3 regions of the Streptomyces sp. NPDC021096 genome follow, and region 1 is predicted to be linked to each of the others. Evidence: riboswitches for the same ligand, from Rfam matches in the RefSeq annotation. Region 1 holds a riboswitch; each other region holds the start of a gene.

Region 1 (4,149 bases):
GACACGGCCAACGCCATGGCCACCACCATCTCCACCGGGGCCCTCAAGCCCAAGGTCGCGGTGGCCATGTCGGCCGTGCTCAATCTCGTCGGCGCGTTCCTGTCCGTGGAGGTCGCGGCGACGATCTCCAAGGGCATCGTCGACGAATCAGGCATCCGGCCGGAGATCATCTTCGCCGGACTGGTCGGCGCGATCGTCTGGAACCTGCTCACCTGGCTCGCGGGCCTGCCCTCCAGCTCCTCGCACGCGCTGTTCGGCGGCCTGATCGGCGCGACCATCGCCTCGGTGGGCACCGACGCCGTCCACGGTGACGCCGTCGTCATGAAGGTCCTCATCCCCGCCGTCGTCGCCCCGGTCGTGGCCGGCCTGGCGACCGTGCTGGCGACCCGGATGACCTACCGCCTGGCGCGCAACACCGACCCCGAGGCCAGCGCCAAGGGCTACCGCGCCGGCCAGATCGCCTCGGCCGCCCTGGTCTCCCTCGCCCACGGCACCAACGACGCGCAGAAGACCATGGGCGTCATCACCCTCGCGCTGATCTCCGGCGGCGCCCTCGGCGCGGACGCCGACCCGCCGATGTGGGTCATCGCCTCCGCCGGCATCGCCATCGCGCTCGGCACCTACCTCGGCGGCTGGCGCATCATCCGCACCCTCGGCAAGGGCCTGGCCGACATCCAGCCGCCGCAGGGCTTCGCCGCCCAGACCGGCGCCGCCGTCACCATCCTGGCCTCCTCCCACATCGGCTTCGCGCTCTCCACCACCCAGGTCTGCTCCGGCGCCGTCATGGGCGCGGGGCTCGGCCGCAAGGGCGGCGTGGTGCGCTGGTCCACCGCCGGCCGCATGGTCGCCGCCTGGGGCCTGACCCTCCCGGCCGCCGGCCTCGTCGGCGCCGGCGCCGCGCTCCTGGCCGACCAGGGAGACTGGGGCGTCGCCGCGGTCGCCGTCCTGGCCCTGGCCGCCTGCGGCGCCATCTGGGTGGCCTCGCGCCGCAAGCCGGTCACGCACGACAACGTCAACGACCTCAACGAGCCGCAGGGCGTCTCCGTCCCGGCCGAGCCCGTCGGCGTGGTCACCGCGGCCCTCCAGGCCGTCGCCCCGCCGCCGGCCGGCCCGGTCGCCGGCCCCACCGCCGCCCCGGCAGCCGCCCCGGCCGCCGCTCCCGCCCCCGCCCCCGCGACGGCCGGCTGACCGCCGGGCAACGGAGGAGAACCACCATGAACATCGACTGGGCAGCACTCGGCCAGGTCTTCGGCGTCAGCCTCGTGGCCACCCTCGGCCTCGTGGCCGTCTTCACCCTCGGCATCGTGGGCACGTCCCGCAAGGCCGCACCCGCCGCCACCGCCCCGGCGGCCGGCCCGAGCGCGATGGCGCGCACCGGCGCGTACGCCTGCTTCGCGCTGTGCGCGGCCGCCGTGGGATACGGCATCTACCTGATCGTCGCCTGACGCGACCGCAGCACATCCCGCGCACCAAGCGCCGGTCCGGCACCCGCCGGACCGGCGCTTCGTCGTTGCCCGCGTCGCCCGCCGCCCCACCCGTGACCGGCAGCCTCACCGCAGGTCAGGGTGAGTTGACTGCCCTTCCCGGGCCGTGGTGGACTTCCGGAGCCAAACGGCGACAGCAGAGGAAGCCGGTGCGAATCCGGCGCGGTCCCGCCACTGTCACCGGGGAGTGTCCCCCCGATTCCAGGGCCACGGTCCGCGGTCCGCGGACTGGAAGGCCGGGGGCGACGCCGATCCGGGAGCCAGGAGACTCTGGTCGCCGGTCACGTCGAGCCAGGGCGCGGACCCTGAGTGAGGACACATCGCCATGCCCGGCTGCCGTCGCCCCCTGCCCTTCGCGCCCCCTGTGCCCCCGGTGCGCCGCACCCGCCACGGTGTGACGGCGGCCTGATCCGATGCGCCCGACGCGCAGTGATCAGATAGCCGGGAACACGACCGGGAAGCATCTCGCCTTCGTCTGCGGCGCCGCGCTCGGATTCGCCTGCGACCTCGTGGTGGGCGACCCGCGCCGCGGCCACCCCGTCGCCGCGTTCGGCCGCGCCGCGCAGGCCGTCGAGGAGCGACTGTGGCGCGACCACCGCGGCTACGGCACCCTGCACGCGCTGCTGTGCGCGGGCGGCACGGCGGCCGCCGCCGGGCTGCTGGCCCGTACCGCGCGCCGCTCCCCCTCCGCCGGCGTCGCGCTGACCGCCGCCGCGACCTGGGCCGTGCTCGGCGGTACGACCCTGGGCCGCGAGGCACGGGCGGTCGGCGGAGCCCTGGAGGCCGGCGACCTCGAGGTCGCCCGGGAACGGCTGCCGCACCTGTGCGGCCGCGACCCGCAGGCGCTGGACGGGCAGCAGATCGCCCGGGCCGTCGTCGAATCCGTCGCCGAGAACACCTCCGACGCCGTCGTGGGCGCCCTCGTCTGGGGAGCCCTCGCCGGGGTGCCCGGCCTGGTGGGCTTCCGCGCGGTCAACACCCTCGACGCCATGGTCGGCCACAAGTCGCCGCGCCACCGGCGGTTCGGCTGGGCCTCCGCCCGCCTCGACGACATCGTCGGCTGGCCCGGCGCCCGCCTCACCGCCGCCCTCGCCGTCCTCGCCGGCCCCGACCCGCGCGGCGCCTGGCGCGTGGCCCGGCGCGACGCCGCCCGCCACCCCAGCCCCAACGCCGGCCCGGTCGAGGCCGCCTTCGCCGGCGCCCTCGGGGTCCGCCTGGGCGGCACCCTCGCCTACGCCGGCCGCGTCGAACACCGCCCCGTCCTGGGCGCGGAGAACCGGCCCGTGGCCGTGGCGGACATCGAACGCGCGGTGCGGCTCTCGCGCCGGGTCTCCCTGCTGGCCCTGGGCACCGCCGTGGTGGGCAGGCTCTCCCTCGCACACCTCGCCAGAAGGAGGAATCGGTGACAGCTGCCGACAGGAGCGGGCCCGCGCGCCCGCCGGGCGGGGGCCTGCTGGTGGCCGGGACCACCTCGGACGCGGGCAAGAGCGTGGTGACGGCCGGCATCTGCCGCTGGCTGGTCCGCAAGGGCGTCAAGGTCGCGCCGTTCAAGGCGCAGAACATGTCGCTCAACTCCTTCGTCACGCGCGAGGGAGCGGAGATAGGGCGCGCCCAGGCCATGCAGGCCGCGGCCGCCCGCGTCGAGCCGAGCGCGCTGATGAACCCCGTGCTGCTCAAGCCCGGCGGTGACCGCAGCAGCCAGGTCGTGCTCATGGGCAAGCCGGTGGGCGAGCTCAGCGCCCGCGGCTACCACGCGGGCCGGCAGGAGCAGTTGTTCGGCACGGTGACCGAGTGCCTCGAGGAACTGCGGCGTACGCACGACGCGGTGATCTGCGAGGGCGCCGGCAGCCCGGCGGAGATCAACCTGCGCCGCAGCGACATCGTCAACATGGGCATCGCCCGCGCGGGCCGGCTGCCGGTGGTGGTGGTCGGCGACATCGACCGCGGCGGGGTCTTCGCGTCCTTCTTCGGCACCACCGCGCTGCTCTCGCCCGAGGACCAGGAGCTGATAGCGGGCTACATCGTCAACAAGTTCCGGGGCGACGTCTCCCTGCTGGAGCCGGGCCTGGACATGCTGCACGCCCTGACGGGCCGGCGGACGTTCGGCGTACTGCCGTTCGCCCACGGCCTCGGCATCGACGAGGAGGACGGCCTGCGCGTCTCGCTGCGCGGCGCCGTCCGCGAATCGGTGGTGGCCCCGCCGCACGGCGCCGACGTGCTGCGCGTGGCGGTGTGCGCGGTACCGCTGATGTCCAACTTCACGGACGTGGACGCCCTCGCGGCCGAACCGGGCGTGGTCGTCCGCTTCGTCGACCGCCCCGAGGAGCTCGCGGACGCCGACCTGGTCGTGGTGCCGGGCACGCGCGGAACGGTCCGGGCCCTGGCGTGGCTGCGCGAACGGGGCCTGGCGGAGGCCCTGGCCCGCCGGGCCGCCGAGGGCCGCCCGGTGCTCGGCATCTGCGGCGGCTTCCAGGTGCTGGGCGAGCGGATCGACGACGAGGTGGAGTCACGGGCCGGTTCGGTCGAGGGCCTGGGCCTGCTGCCGGTGCGGGTGCGGTTCGCGGTCGAGAAGACCCTGGCCCGGCCGGTGGGCGAGGCCCTGGGCGAGCGGGTGGAGGGCTACGAGATCCACCACGGCGTCGCCGAAGTCCTGGGCGGCGACGAG
Region 2 (4,149 bases), on a different contig from region 1:
AGCTGGCGCGCGTCCTGGCGATCTCCCCCAGCTACCTCAATCAGATGGAGCACGATTCCCGGCCGCTGACCGTGCCGGTGCTGCTGCGGCTGACCGAGGCCTTCGGCGTCGACCCGGGGTTCTTCTCGGAGCGCGACACCAGCAGACTCGTGGCCGACCTGCGCGAGGTGCTCGCCACCGAGGTCGACGCCGCCCGGGTCTCCCCCTCCGACCTCGCGGAACTGGCCTCGCGCATGCCGGCCGTGGCCTCGGTCCTGCTCGACCTCGGCCGCCGCGGCCACGCCCTGGCCGAGCGGCTGGCCGAAGCCGCGGAGGCCCGCGGCCACGAGGACGTGGCCCTGCCGCGCTCCCCGCACGAGGAGATACGGGAGTTCTTCTACCGGCGGCAGAACTACCTCCACGAGGCCGACCTCGCGGCCGAGGACCTGGCCCACGCCCTGGGCGTGCGGCCCGGCGAGGTGGTGCGAACGCTCTCCGCGCGCCTGACCGAACGGCATGGAGTGCGGCTGGCGGCGGACTGCGACCGGCTGCACCACTACGACCCGGCCACCCGCGTCCTGCACCTGTCCAACCGGCTGCGCCCCGGACAGCAGGCCTTCCGCATGGCCACCCAGCTCGCGCTGCTGGAGTTCGGCGACCGGCTGTCCGCGCTGGCGTCGGAGGACTACGCGGAGGGCTCCGCCAGTTGGTCGCTCGCCAGGATCGGCATCGCCAACTACTTCGCCGCCGCGCTGATCCTGCCGTACCGCGCCTTCCACGCCGCCGCGGAGGAGGTCCGCTACGACATCGAACGGCTCACCGACCGCTTCGGCCTCGGCTACGAGACCGTCTGCCACCGCCTCAGCACCCTCCAGCGGCCGCGGCTGCGCGGTGTGCCGTTCTCCTTCGTCCGCGTGGACCGCGCCGGCAACATGTCCAAGCGCCAGTCCGCCACCGGCTTCCACTTCTCCCGCGCGGGCGGCACCTGCCCCTTGTGGAACGTGTACGAGGCGTTCGCCGCCCCGGGCCGGATCCACGTCCAGATCGCCGCCATGCCGGACGGACAGCGCTACCTGTGGACCGCCCGCGCCGTCACCCGGCACCGCGGGGGCTGGGGCGAGCCGGGCAAGACGTTCGCCATCGGCCTCGGCTGCGAAGTGCGCCACGCCTCCCGGCTCGTCTACTCCGACGGGCTCGACCTCGGCAACACCTCCGCGGCCACCCCCATCGGCATGGGCTGCCGGATCTGCGAACGCCTGGACTGCCCGCAGCGCGCGGTGCCGCCGCTGGGCCGGCCGCTGGCGATCGACGAGAACAGCAGCACGTTCGTGCCGTACCCGGTGGCGGACAAGTGATCACGCCGGGGGTGGACTTACTAGGACGTCCAACTATATGTTCGTGACCAAGGCCCGCGGTGTCAGGGAAGCCGGTGTGATTCCGGCACGGTCCCGCCACTGTGACCGGGGAGTGTGCCGTCGACAGCACGCCACTGACGAGATGTGCCATTCGTCGGGAAGGCTGGCGGCGCGCGGTGATCCGGGAGTCAGGATACCGGCCGCGGGGTGTTCCGTGTTGTCCACGAGGATGGAGCAGACACGCATGGCACCGGTCCGTACTCACGACCCTGGTGATCCGGCGGAGCGCGCACTGATGTCCGCGCACGCGTAGCTCTTCGCAGAGCCACGAAGCCCCATGCCCATCCCCGGATCTCACCTGACCTGACGAGAGCAGGCTTCCATGGTCCGTGAACTGACACATTTCATCGGCGGCAAGCACACCCCCGGAACGTCGGGGCTCTTCACCGACGTGTACGACCCCAACACCGGCGCCGTACAGGCCCGGGTGCCCCTGGCCGGGCGCGAGGACACCGCGGCCGCGATCGCGGACGCCGCCGCCGCGCAACCGGAGTGGGGCGAGTGGAATCCGCAGCGCCGCGCCCGCGTCCTGCTGCGGTTCCTCCAACTCGTCGAGGGCGAACGGGACTCGCTGGCCCGCCTGCTGTCCCGCGAGCACGGCAAGACCGTCGCCGACGCCCACGGCGACCTCCAGCGCGGCCTGGAGGTGGTCGAGTTCGCCGCCGGCATCCCGCACCTGCTCAAGGGCGAGTTCACCGACAACGCCGGCACCGGCATCGACGTCCACTCGCTGCGCTCCCCACTGGGCGTCACGGCCGGCATCACCCCCTTCAACTTCCCCGCGATGATCCCCCTGTGGAAGGCCGCACCGGCCATCGCCTGCGGGAACGCCTTCGTCCTCAAGCCGTCCGAGCGGGCCCCGTCCGTACCGCTGCGCCTCGCGGAGCTCTTCCTCGAGGCCGGCCTTCCGCCGGGGATCCTGAACGTGGTCAACGGTGGCAAGGAGTCCGCCGAGACCCTGCTGACGGACCCCCGGGTGCAGGCCGTCGGCTTCGTCGGCTCCACCTCCGTCGCCGCGCACGTCTACGCCACGGCCGCCGCGCACGGCAAGCGCGCCCAGTGCTTCGGCGGCGCCAAGAACCACATGATCGTGATGCCGGACGCCGACCTCGACCAGGCCGTCGACGCGCTGGTCGGCGCCGGGTACGGCTCGGCGGGCGAGCGCTGCATGGCCATCTCGGTGGCCGTGCCCGTCGGGGAGGAGACGGCCGACGCGCTGGTCGCACGCCTCAAGGAGCGCATCGGGGACCTGCGGATCGGACGTTCGGACGACCCGGAGGCCGACTTCGGCCCGCTGGTGAGCCGTGACGCCCTGGACCGCGTACGCCGCTACGTCGACATCGGCGCCACCGAGGGCGCCGAACTCGTCGTCGACGGCCGGGGCTTCGTCCTGCCCGGCCACGAGGGCGGCTTCTTCGCCGGCGCCACCCTCTTCGACCGTGTCACCCCCGCCATGCGGATCTACCGCGAGGAGATCTTCGGCCCGGTGCTCTGCGTGGCCCGCGCCGCCGACTACGAGGCGGCCCTGCGGCTGCCGAGCGAGCACCCGTACGGGAACGGGGTGGCGATCTTCACCCGGGACGGGGACACCGCCCGGGACTTCACCCGACGGGTGACCACGGGAATGGTCGGCGTCAACGTGCCCATTCCGGTGCCCGTCGCCTACCACACCTTCGGCGGCTGGAAGCGGTCCGGATTCGGCGACCTCAACCAGCACGGCCCGGACGCCGTCCGCTTCTACACCCGCACCAAGACCGTCACCTCGCGCTGGCCCTCCGGGGTCAAGGAGGGCGCGAGCTTCACCATCCCGACAATGGGGTGATCGCGGTGACGACCACTCTCACCACGGACCAGCTCGCCCTGGCCGAGGTCACCCTGGACTTCGCCCAGGAGCACCTGGCCCCGCACGCCGTCGACTGGGACCGCGACAAGCACTTCCCGCTCGACGTCCTGCGCAAGGCCGCGGAGCTCGGCCTCGGCGGCGTCTACGTCCGCGAGGAGCACGCCGGCTCCGGCCTCACCCGCGGCGACGGCGTCCTGGTCTTCGAGGCACTGGCCACCGGCTGCCCCTCCATCGCGGGCTACCTCTCCATCCACAACATGGTCGCCTGGATGATCGACCGGTACGGCGACACGGCCCAGCGCGGCCGCTGGCTGCCCGGGCTGTGCGGCATGCAGGCGCTGGGCAGCTACTGCCTGACGGAGCCGGGCACCGGCTCGGACGCCGCCGCCCTGCGCACCCGCGCGCGACGGGACGGCGACGGCTACGTCCTCACCGGCGTCAAGCAGTTCATCTCCGGGGCGGGCGCGGCCGACGTCTACGTCGTCATGGCCCGCACGGGCGAGGGCGGCGCGGACGGCATCTCCGCCTTCGTCGTCGAACGCGACGACCCCGGGCTCTCGTTCGGCCCGAACGAACGGAAGATGGGCTGGAACGCCCAGCCCACCCGCCAGGTGATCCTCGACGGGGTCCGCGTCCCGGCCGGCCGCCGGCTCGGCGCCGAGGGCGACGGCTTCCGCATCGCGATGAACGGCCTGAACGGAGGCCGCCTCGGCATCGCCGCCTGTTCCCTGGGCGGCGCCCAGAGCGCCCTGGACCGCAGCCTGGCCCATCTCGCCGACCGCGAGGCGTTCGGCATGCGGCTGCTCGACGCACAGGCCCTGCAGTTCCGCCTCGCCGACATGGCCACGGAACTGGCCGCGGCCAGGGCGCTCGTCCGGCAGGCGGCTGACGCCCTGGACCGCGGCACCCCGC
Region 3 (4,149 bases), on a different contig from region 1:
GCGTTGACCGGAATACTCGCCACGATGCCGTACATCGCGCTGCAATTGGTCGGCATCCAGGCGGTTCTGGACGTCATGGGCGTCGGCGGCGGGGAGAACACCAACTGGTTCGTGAAGGACCTGCCGCTGCTGATCGCCTTCGGTGTGCTCGCGGCCTACACCTATTCCTCGGGGCTGCGCGCGCCCGCGCTGATCGCGTTCGTCAAGGACACCTTGATCTACATCGTGATCATCGTGGCGATCATCTACATCCCGATGAAGCTCGGCGGCTTCGACGACATCTTCGCGAAGGCCGGCGAGGCGTTCGCGGCAGAAAACCCGGCCACCGGCAAGCCGCGCGGCTCACTGATCACCGGACCGCAGGCACAGTGGGCGTACGCGACGCTCGCCCTGGGCTCGGCGATGGCGCTGTTCCTCTATCCGCACTCGGTGACCGCGGTGCTTTCCAGCAAGGGCCGCAATGTCATCCGCCGCAACACCACCATTCTTCCCCTTTACTCCCTGATGCTGGGTCTGCTGGCCATGCTCGGCTTCATGGCCCTCGCCGCCGGGGTGAAGGTGAAGAACGGACAGCTCGCGATCCCACAGCTCTTCGAGGACATGTTCCCCGACTGGTTCACGGGCGTGGCCTTCGCGGCCATCGGCATCGGCGCGCTCGTTCCGGCCGCCATCATGTCGATCGCGGCGGCAAATCTGTTCACGCGCAACATCTACAAGGACTTCATCAAGCCGGACGCCTCTCCCGAACACGAGGCGAAGGTCTCCAAGCTCGCCTCCCTGCTGGTGAAGGTCGGCGCCCTCGCCTTCGTCCTGACCATGGACAAAACGGTCGCCATCAATTTCCAGCTGCTCGGCGGCATCTGGATCCTGCAGACCGTGCCGGCCCTGGTCGGCGGTCTCTTCACCCGCTGGTGCCACCGCTGGGCGCTGCTCGCGGGCTGGGCGGCCGGAATGATCTACGGCACCTGGCGGGCGTACGACACGCCGAGCGCCACCCAGGACCACTTCGGCAACACCAACCTGATCCCGCTCATCGGCGAGAAGGGCTACATCGGCCTCACGGCCTTCGCCCTCAATGTGATCGTCGTCATCGTCGCGACGTTCGTCCTCAGGGCGCTGAAGGCGCCCGACGGCGTGGACGAGACCCGGCCGTCGGACTACACCGCCGACGCCGGCGACCCGGGCGTCCGTACGGACCTCCCCCCGGCCACCGTGGGAGCCCCCGGCGGGCACTGACCCGACCCACCCTCCAGAGGGCCGTCACACCCCCGCCCAGGGGGCGTGACGGCCCTCTTCGCTTGCCCTGCCGGGCCCACCCGTTAGCACATTCCGCAACCGCTTCATGACGGGACGACACAACATGTGGGGGCGCGTACGAGGCCCGGCACTAGATGTATGCTCGTCCTCGCTGTCGTCGCAGGGGAATCCGGTGGAAATCCGGAACTGTCCCGCAACGGTGTATGTGTGCGCATATACACAGCGCACCGAAGTCCGAGGACCTGCCGACAGCGCGTCCACCACCGAGCCTGCCCTGGGCTCGGCTATGGGCGTTGAATTCGTCCGGGCCCCGCGGGTTGGGCCGGCGGACGCCTACGAGGTGTGCCCTGGTGCAAGAGGCATGCCCGTACGCGACCGTCGCGCGCCTCCCGCCCGGCCCACCCCAGCCGAGCGAGGGAGAGCCACACGTGACCATCGCGCCCGCAGATCCGGTCTCAGCGAACGCGGAAGCGACCGGCGGCCCCGGGACCGCGCTGCTGCGCACCCTGACCGATCTCACCGCCGATCTGCCCGCCACCGACCCGGGCAAGGTCGCCGCCGCCGCGCTGCGCGGCCGGCACCCCGGTTCGGACGAGGCCGAGCTGCGCTCCCTCGCCACCGAGGCCGCCGCCGGTCTCATCGCCGAGGAGCCGGAGTACTCCAAGCTCGCCGCCCGGCTGCTCACCCGTGCCATCGCCGACGAGGCGGCCGGCCAGGGTGCGACGTCCTTCTCCGCCTCGGTCGCCGTCGGCCACCGCGAGGGCCTGATCGCGGACGAGACCGCCGCCTTCGTGGCCACCCACGCCGAGCGCCTGGACGCTCTGGTGGAGACGGCGCTGACCGACGGCGCCGACGACCGCTTCGGCTACTTCGGCCTGCGCACCCTGCACAGCCGCTACCTGCTGCGCCACCCGATCCACCGCGACGTGATCGAGACCCCGCAGCACTTCCTGCTCCGCGTGGCCTGCGGTCTGGCCGAGGACCACTCGGAGCGGGCCCTGGACGACGTCGCGGAGCTGTACCGGCTGACCAGCACGCTGTCGTACCTGCCGTCCTCCCCCACGCTCTTCAACTCCGGCACCCGCCACCCGCAGATGTCGTCCTGCTACCTGCTGGACTCGCCGCTGGACGAGCTGGACTCGATCTACGACCGCTACCACCAGGTGGCGCGCCTGTCGAAGCACGCGGGCGGCATCGGCCTGTCCTACTCCCGCATCCGCTCGCGCGGCTCGCTGATCCGCGGCACCAACGGTCACTCCAACGGCATCGTGCCGTTCCTGCGCACCCTCGACGCCTCCGTCGCGGCGGTCAACCAGGGCGGCCGGCGCAAGGGCGCCGCCTGCGTCTACCTGGAGACCTGGCACGCGGACATCGAGGAGTTCCTGGAGCTCCGCGACAACACCGGTGAGGAGGCCCGCCGCACCCACAACCTCAACATCGCGCACTGGATCCCGGACGAGTTCATGCGCCGCGTCGAGGCCGACGCCGACTGGTCGCTGTTCTCCCCCGCCGACACGCCCGACCTGGTCGACCTCTACGGCGACGAGTTCGACGCCGCGTACCGCCGGTACGAGGCCGAGGGCAAGGCCGTCAAGCAGATCCCGGCCCGCGTGCTGTACGCCCGCATGATGCGTACCCTCGCGCAGACCGGCAACGGCTGGATGACGTTCAAGGACGCCGCCAACCGCACGGCCAACCAGACGGCCGAAAAGGGCAAGGTCGTCCACTCCTCGAACCTCTGCACCGAGATCCTCGAGGTCACCGACGACAGCGAGACCGCGGTCTGCAACCTCGGCTCGGTCAACCTCGCGCAGCACCTGGGTGCCGACGGCGAGATGGACTGGGAGAAGCTCGACCGTACGGTCCGTACGGCCGTGACGTTCCTCGACCGCGTCGTGGACATCAACTTCTACCCGACCGAGCAGGCCGGCAACTCCAACAACCGCTGGCGCCCGGTGGGCCTGGGCCTGATGGGCCTGCAGGACGTCTTCTTCCGCCTGCGCCTGCCCTTCGACTCCCCCGAGGCGAAGGAGCTGTCCACCCGCATCTCCGAGCGGATCATGCTCGCGGCGTACGAGGCCTCCGCCGACCTCGCCGAGCGGCACGGCCCGCACGCGGCCTGGTCCGCGACCCGCACCGCCCGCGGCGTGCTGCACCCGGACCACTACCCCAACGCCGTCCCGGCCTGGGCGGACCGCTGGGACGCGCTGCGCGCCCGCATCGCCGAGGTCGGCATGCGCAACTCGCTGCTGCTGGCGATCGCCCCCACGGCGACCATCGCCTCCATCGCGGGCGTGTACGAGTGCATCGAGCCGCAGGTCTCCAACCTCTTCAAGCGCGAGACGCTCTCCGGTGAGTTCCTGCAGGTCAACACCTACCTGGTGGAGGACCTCAAGAAGCTCGGCGTGTGGGACCGCACGACCCGCGACGCCATGACGGACGCCAACGGCTCGATCCAGGACCTGAAGTGGATCCCGCAGGAGGTGCGCGACCTGTACCGCACCGCCTGGGAGATCCCGCAGCGCTTCCTGATCGACATGGCCGCGGCCCGTACGCCGTACCTGGACCAGAGCCAGTCGCTGAACCTCTTCATGGCCTCGCCCACCATCGGCAAGCTCAGCTCGATGTACGCGTACGCCTGGAAGCAGGGCATCAAGACGACGTACTACCTGCGCTCGCGTCCGGCGACCCGGATCGCCCGGTCGGCCAGTGCGGCCGCCACCATCCCGGTGCAGCAGGCCGCGCCCGACGCGGACGCCATCGCCTGCTCCCTTGAGAACCCCGAGTCCTGCGAGGCCTGCCAGTAATGAGCTCCACCGAGAAGAACCTGCTCGACCCGGGCTTCGAGCTGACCCTGCGCCCGATGCGGTACCCGGACTTCTACGACCGCTA

What was found. Region 1 has a riboswitch for cobalamin ahead of AB0G59_RS26320 (cobalamin biosynthesis protein). Riboswitches for the same ligand answer to the same signal wherever they lie in the genome.
Region 2: it holds a riboswitch for cobalamin, as region 1 does, so the genes downstream of both, AB0G59_RS25855 (CoA-acylating methylmalonate-semialdehyde dehydrogenase) here and AB0G59_RS26320 (cobalamin biosynthesis protein) in region 1, are expected to answer to the same signal.
Region 3: it holds a riboswitch for cobalamin, as region 1 does, so the genes downstream of both, AB0G59_RS01490 (ribonucleoside-diphosphate reductase subunit alpha) here and AB0G59_RS26320 (cobalamin biosynthesis protein) in region 1, are expected to answer to the same signal.

What each region holds. Positions count from the first base shown of each region.
Region 1 is NZ_JBFADG010000031.1:42,108-46,256, reverse strand. It holds gene AB0G59_RS26330 (inorganic phosphate transporter) at 1-1,188, shown strand, start outside; gene AB0G59_RS26325 (hypothetical protein) at 1,215-1,445, shown strand; cobalamin riboswitch at 1,623-1,755, shown strand; gene AB0G59_RS26320 (cobalamin biosynthesis protein) at 1,898-2,890, shown strand; gene AB0G59_RS26315 (cobyric acid synthase) at 2,887-4,149, shown strand, end outside.
Region 2 is NZ_JBFADG010000029.1:5,387-9,535, reverse strand. It holds gene AB0G59_RS25860 (short-chain fatty acyl-CoA regulator family protein) at 1-1,334, shown strand, start outside; cobalamin riboswitch at 1,368-1,554, shown strand; gene AB0G59_RS25855 (CoA-acylating methylmalonate-semialdehyde dehydrogenase) at 1,717-3,216, shown strand; gene AB0G59_RS25850 (acyl-CoA dehydrogenase family protein) at 3,213-4,149, shown strand, end outside.
Region 3 is NZ_JBFADG010000001.1:317,371-321,519, reverse strand. It holds gene mctP (monocarboxylate uptake permease MctP) at 1-1,236, shown strand, start outside; cobalamin riboswitch at 1,379-1,522, shown strand; gene AB0G59_RS01490 (ribonucleoside-diphosphate reductase subunit alpha) at 1,686-4,064, shown strand; gene AB0G59_RS01485 (ribonucleotide-diphosphate reductase subunit beta) at 4,064-4,149, shown strand, end outside.